Regions from separate parts of the Anaerobacillus sp. ABA4_114 genome, predicted to be linked through region 1. Evidence: riboswitches for the same ligand, from Rfam matches in the RefSeq annotation. Region 1 holds a riboswitch; the other holds the start of a gene.
The links. Region 1 has a riboswitch for S-adenosylmethionine ahead of metK (methionine adenosyltransferase). Riboswitches for the same ligand answer to the same signal wherever they lie in the genome.

Region 1 (3,441 bases):
ACCAGTTGTACTAGCTTCTCTTCAGATACGGTTCCAGTGCCAAACGTGTCGATCGAAATCGATACAGGTTGAGCTACTCCAATCGCATAAGCCAACTGTACTTCACAACGATCAGCAAGTTTTGCTGCTACGATATTTTTAGCTACGTAGCGCGCTGCATAAGCCGCTGAACGGTCAACCTTTGTAGCATCCTTACCTGAGAATGCGCCACCACCATGACGTGCATATCCGCCGTAAGTATCCACGATGATCTTACGCCCTGTTAACCCTGCATCACCTTGAGGTCCACCGATTACAAAGCGACCAGTAGGATTAATGAAATACTTTGTATCTTCATCGATCAATTCTGGAGAAACAACAGGCTTAACGACGTGCTCTTTAATATTTCGTTGAATTTGCTCAAGCGAAACTTCTGGATGATGCTGTGTAGAGACAACGATCGTATCGATACGTACCGGCTTACCTTCTTCATCATATTCTACTGTAACCTGGGTTTTGCCATCCGGACGAAGATAAGGTAGGATTTCCTCTTTTCTTACTTCGCTTAAACGACGTGCCAACTTATGAGCTAAAGAAATCGGTAGAGGCATAAGTTCAGGAGTTTCATTACAAGCATACCCAAACATCAACCCCTGGTCACCAGCGCCAATCGATTCAATCTCATCGTCAGACATTTGGCCTTCACGTGCTTCTAAAGCCACGTTCACACCAGCAGCAATATCAGCTGACTGTTCATCGATCGATGAAAGGACTGCACATGTTTCTGCGTCAAAACCATATTTAGCACGTGTGTATCCAATCGATTGGACCGTTTCACGAACGACTTTCGGAATATCTACATAGTGAGATGTAGTGATCTCTCCGGAAACCAACACTAGTCCAGTCGTGACTGTAGTTTCACATGCAACGCGCGCATTAGGGTCGTGCGCAAGAATATCATCCAGAATCGCATCAGAAATTTGGTCTGATATTTTATCTGGATGCCCCTCAGTTACTGATTCAGAAGTAAACAAACGACGATTACTCACTTAAGTACCTCCTTAAGGATTCATTCCTATTTAATATAGTGTAATGGATACGGTACTCATTTCCCTAATAGTGTTGTCGAAACGAGACATCGAATTCAATAATAAACGGTAATATTACGCTTTTTTCCAAAAACGACAATAAAAAAGCCCTTTCCTTCATCATAAAGGGAAAGGAGCTGAAGTCTCTTGCCTTTCGCCTCTTATCTTCCAAGACAATAAGTCTTGCAGGTTAGCACCTTAATCCACTATATGAGGAGTTGGTTGCTGAGCTTCATAGGGCCTGTCCCTCCGCTTACTCGGGATAAGAGTATCCATTCTCGAAATATAATATCGTAGTTCGCTTTCTCTGTCAATCTAATGACACAAGCCCTAATTAGAAAGGTCATTCACCTTTTTTTCACTTTTCAAGGAAAAATCCATAGATTAGTATAGAATAATTAAATGAATGTGTTATACTAATTTTGAGTTAAACAAGTTCAGAAAAGATCTTGATGAAATTTTATTATAAAGGATGGGTTTAACGTATGAAAACAGCTTCCTTCTCTTCACCACTTTTGGATGCCATTTTAAATAAGAATAATCCGCATGTTAATTTATCAGTTTCTGAACTGGTAGAACGTTCACTATCGATGAAAGAGGGAACATTAACATCCACTGGCGCTCTTCGTGTTGAAACAGGCAAATACACTGGACGTTCTCCAGAGGACAAGTTCATTGTCCGTGAAGAATCAACAAAAGACAAAATCAACTGGAAAACAAACCAGTCTATCTCTTCAGAACATTTTGAAAGCCTTTACACTAAGGTTCTGGATTACCTGGGAGAGAAAAAAGATCTTTATGTTTTCAAAGGGTTCGCTGGAGCAGACCAATCAGCAAGACTACCCATCCAGGTTATCAATGAATATGCATGGCACAACTTGTTCGCACATCAGCTTTTCATCCGCCCAAATGAATCTGAATTAAAAGGACATGAAGCAGAGTTCACTGTCATTTCTGCCCCTGGTTTTCAAGCTAACCCAGACAAAGACGGCACGAATTCAGAAACGTTCATTATTATTTCATTTGAAAAACGTACCGTCTTAATCGGTGGCACTGAGTATGCAGGTGAGATTAAGAAATCGATCTTCACTGTCATGAACTACTTACTACCTGAGCGAAATATCCTTTCCATGCACTGTTCGGCGAACGTAGGAAAAGAAGGCGATGTGGCTCTCTTCTTCGGTCTATCAGGTACAGGAAAGACGACACTATCAGCAGACGCAAACCGTCGCTTGATCGGTGACGATGAACATGGCTGGTCGATGAACGGGGTCTTCAACATCGAAGGTGGCTGCTACGCCAAATGTATTAATTTGTCTAGAGAAAAAGAGCCTCAAATTTGGGATGCAATTCGATTCGGCACTGTTCTTGAGAACGTTGCACTAGACAACAATTCGAGACTGCCTGATTATGATGATACAAGTTTAACTGAAAATACGCGTGCTGCATATCCAATCGACGCCATTCCTAATATTGCGGTTCCGAGCGTAGCGGGTCACCCTAACACGATTATCTTTTTGACTGCAGACGCTTTCGGGGTCCTACCGCCAATCAGTAAGCTGACAAAAGAGCAAGCGATGTTCCACTTCCTTTCTGGTTACACAAGTAAGCTAGCCGGAACTGAAAGAGGGGTTACGTCTCCACAAGCAACGTTCTCCACTTGCTTTGGTGCACCGTTCCTACCACTTCCTGCTCACCGATATGCAGAAATGCTGGGTGAAAAAATCATGGAACATGATGTTGAAGTCTTCCTAGTAAACACAGGCTGGTCAGGCGGAAGCTACGGCGAAGGTGAGCGTATGAAACTATCTTATACTCGTTCGATGGTTCATGCTGCTCTTAATGGAGAGCTCGACAGTGTCGAAACGAAAAAAGATCCGATCTTTGGTTTACATGTTCCTGCCCATTGCCCAGGGGTTCCTGCAGAAGTTCTTCAACCGAGGCAAACATGGAATGACAAAGATAAATATGATGAGAAAGCAAAAGAACTTGCGACTCAGTTCGTGAAAAACTTTGAGAAATTCTCAAACGTTTCAGATGAGATTAAAAACGCAGGACCTACTATTAACCTATAATTCAAAAAGCACCCTCAGCGGGTGCTTTTTTTATTTCCTGTTGCCTGTAGGCAAACACACAATGATGCTTTCTACATAAGCTATAGTATTTCAATGTGCCTATTTTGAATGGCAACAGGAGGTTATTCAAATGCCAAAAGGCTGGATGACGAAAACGATCATATTTATCGCAATATGTTCACTTTTTCTTATGTCTGCATGTAGTAATAACAGTGATAACACGGTAAGAGTTGCCGAGGTAACCCGCTCCATCTTCTATGCTCCTCAATATGTTGCATTGTCTGAAGGGATATTTGAGA
Region 2 (3,441 bases), 530 kb from region 1:
GTACGAAGAATGTGTTGACAGGATATGTTCATTATATCGACCAGCTCAATAAAGAATTGCGAATTGTTGACCTAGATGAGAAGAGGCAGAACATTCCGTTTGCAAGCCTCGTGCATATCGGTGAAGGCGACTAAGATGGTAACACTCTCCACAACTGAAGACGTTTTTCCTCAGCGAAAAGGGGTAAAATACGTACAAACTAGTATACGGAGTGAACTGTCAGATGCTATCTGTAGAGAGTCTCAAACATTATAAGGAAAACATAAAAGGAATCGATATTCACTATGAATATCATGAGAACGAAGTGACGTCCGACCGTCCTGTACTAACATTACTGCATGGGTTTTTATCTTCGACTTTTAGTTATCGACGGTTGATTCCCTTGCTTTCAAAGCATTACACGATTGTAGCCGTGGATCTCCCGCCGTTTGGAAGAAGTGAAAAATCGAGTCGGTTTGTTCATTCTTATCAAAACTTTGCGGAAGTCGTGATCGAACTACTCGAGCGGCTAAGTATTGACGAAACCGTTATGATCGGTCATTCGATGGGAGGGCAAGTGGCATTAAGAGCCGCAAGTATCGATGAAGACCTAGTTAAGAAAAACATTTTGCTCAGTAGTTCAGGCTACCTTGAAAAAGCGAGGCAGAGTTTAGTGTATTCCTCTTATTTGCCCTTTTTCTCAATGTATTTAAAGCGCTGGCTTTCGCGAAAAGGAGCAAAAGGGAATTTGGTGAACTGCGTTTACGATCCGAATTTAATCGATGAAGAGATGGTGGATGGGTATGTTCAGCCTTTCTTTCATGAAGGGATTTTCCGTTCTCTCGTACGAATGATTCGAGATCGTGAAGGGGATTTATCACAAGAAGAATTGAGAAGAATTCATACGCCGAGTTTACTGATATGGGGGGAGCATGATCGAGTTGTACCGCTTCAAATTGGAAAGCGGTTGGCAGAAGATCTGCCGAATTCAGAGCTGATCGTATACGAAAAGACGGGTCATCTTCTTCCGGAAGAGCAGCCTCGTTCGATTTTAAGAGACATTCAGAAATTTATTCAGGCATAAGTCGAAGAGCGACACGATTCGACTTTTTTCTTGACGAAAAAGAATAATGCGTGATAAACTTCATAACACTAAATCGAATAGTTCTTATCAAGAGAAGTGGAGGGAACTGGCCCTGAGAAGCTTCAGCAACCTCTGATATGTCAGAAAGGTGCTGCTTCCAGCAAGAGAGATCTTGAGAGATAAGAGTGAAAGCCCTCTTCTCTTGAAGTGGGCTTTTTTGATTGCTACAAACTTTACGAACAAGGAGAAACATCATGGACAAAGACATAAAAGGGAACGGCTTTGCGCTGCTTCCACTCGGTATATTTATTTTACTTTTTATTGGAACGGCAGTTGTAACAAAAGATTTTTATAGCATGCCTGTTGTGCTTGCTTCACTGATCGCTGCAGGCGTTGCACTTGCGATGAATAGGAAAGAAAGCTTCATGACAAAGGTCGAGGTGTTTTGTAGAGGAGCAGGGAACTCCAATATCATCTTAATGATTCTTGTTTTTTTATTAGCGGGAGCATTCGCTGAAACAGCCAAGAAGATAGGTGCAGTAGATTCGATTGTGAATCTCGGCATCTCAATATTACCAGCAAGCCTTCTCGTTGTTGGTTTATTTTTAATCGGATGCTTTATTTCGATATCGATGGGGACGTCGATGGGAACGATCGTAGCACTGGCTCCGATTGGAATTGGAATTGCAGAGCAATCAGGGATTCCTGTAGCTTTGACATTGTCAGCGGTCATCGGAGGAGCGATGTTTGGAGATAACCTCTCGATGATTTCGGATACGACGATTGCAGCTGTTCGGACGCAAAACACGAAAATGAAAGATAAGTTCAAAGTGAACTTTTTCATCGTTTTACCGGCTGCAATTATTACTGCCATTATATATGGATTCTTAACGGTAGGGGAAAGCGCGACAGTAAGTGGAGGTAAATCATTTGATTTTATCACAGTACTCCCATACCTTGGCGTATTGATCGCAGCGATTGCAGGCGTGAATGTACTGATCGTACTCGTTAGTGGGACATTGTTCGCAGGTGCTGTGGGCTTATTTAACGGGACGTTTGGTTTAAGTGGGCTCGTTTCTACGGTAACGGATGGCATCAAAGGGATGGAAGATCTCGCCATGATCGCATTGATTATTGGTGGGATGATCGAGGTTATCCGATATAATGGAGGCGTTCAGTACGTTCTCGATAAAATTCTTCATCGAGTGAGATCGAGAAGAGGGGCAGAGTTTGGTATCGCTGGGCTCGCTACGGTTTTAGACTTATCAACGGCAAATAACACGATATCAATCATAATGGGTGGACCACTCGCGAAGAACATATCAGAAGAGTATCAAGTTGATGCTCGAAAGTCCGCAAGTATTCTTGATATATTTTCTGGAAGTGTTCAGGGCATGCTGCCATACGGCGCACAGTTGTTAGCAGCGGCTGGACTAGCTTCGATCTCGCCTTTAGCACTCATACCATATTCAATCTATCCAATTCTTACAGCGGTCGCTGGTATTGTGGCAATTACCATCAATTATCCTTCATTTCGAAAAGAAGAAGCAGTAGAATAACGAAACAACCAGGCCTGTCAAAATGACGGCCTGGTTTTGTTTATTCTTCGATCTGCTTTTGTAGGTTTACAATTTTTTGAGGCAATATATAAAGAAATTCAATCAATGAGTCCAATAAATCAATAATTAAATTAGCTGTTTCTTCACTTGCAGAATTTTCAAGGCATAAAAGGTTGTGGAGGTTACTTCCTTTTCCTAACAGCTGCCCGAGCCGTACGATTGGCTCTTCAAGATCAACTTGTTTGGCCAGGCTTTCGAGCTGTTTTGATAGAGGTTGAGAAAGTTCATTTTCAGCTAAAAAGCTTCTAGTGATGCTCTCTAAAACGCGGTTTGCCATAACGGCTGTAGCAGTCCAGTCTTTCATATTATGTACGTTAACTGCTGAACGATAGACCCGCTCGAGGTCATCTGGCAGCCTCGCAGTGCCAACCAATCTTCCAAGAGGTTCTCTAGTGAAAGAAGTTTGGTGAACAAAGAGCTCTACTTCTTCACCTTGATCGCTTGTAGACGTTTTAATCAATACAAAGAGTATGGATTCTTTACATACCGAACATCTTGAAAAGGTTGAAAAGACCGTTTGGTTGATCTGGTAATCGAATTTCAAATGAAAAGAAGCGGTGTTTCCGCACTCTGGACATTCTGTATTGGCGGACTTTGGTAGTTTTGTTTGTCCGTATTTTACAACAGAATTAATTGTCGTTTGTTGTATTTTTCTCATCTAATACCCCCTGAATCGATTTTGAGCTTAATCTTTGATCTCTTATTGATACGGGTGTTGAGAATAAGGTGGATGTAGTAGTAAGAATATTATAACATTTT

Region 2: another riboswitch for S-adenosylmethionine. It lies ahead of ACXAEY_RS08135 (Na+/H+ antiporter NhaC family protein); the one in region 1 lies ahead of metK (methionine adenosyltransferase).

Annotation. Positions count from the first base shown of each region.
Region 1 is NZ_JBSWUM010000001.1:1,100,674-1,104,114, reverse strand. It holds gene metK (methionine adenosyltransferase) at 1-1,028, opposite strand, end outside; SAM riboswitch class I at 1,226-1,336, opposite strand; gene pckA (phosphoenolpyruvate carboxykinase (ATP)) at 1,553-3,142, shown strand; gene ACXAEY_RS05390 (ABC transporter substrate-binding protein) at 3,273-3,441, shown strand, end outside.
Region 2 is NZ_JBSWUM010000001.1:1,627,137-1,630,577, forward strand. It holds gene ACXAEY_RS08125 (YolD-like family protein) at 1-134, shown strand, start outside; gene ACXAEY_RS08130 (alpha/beta fold hydrolase) at 224-1,063, shown strand; SAM riboswitch class I at 1,145-1,249, shown strand; gene ACXAEY_RS08135 (Na+/H+ antiporter NhaC family protein) at 1,318-2,622, shown strand; gene ACXAEY_RS08140 (hypothetical protein) at 2,663-3,340, opposite strand.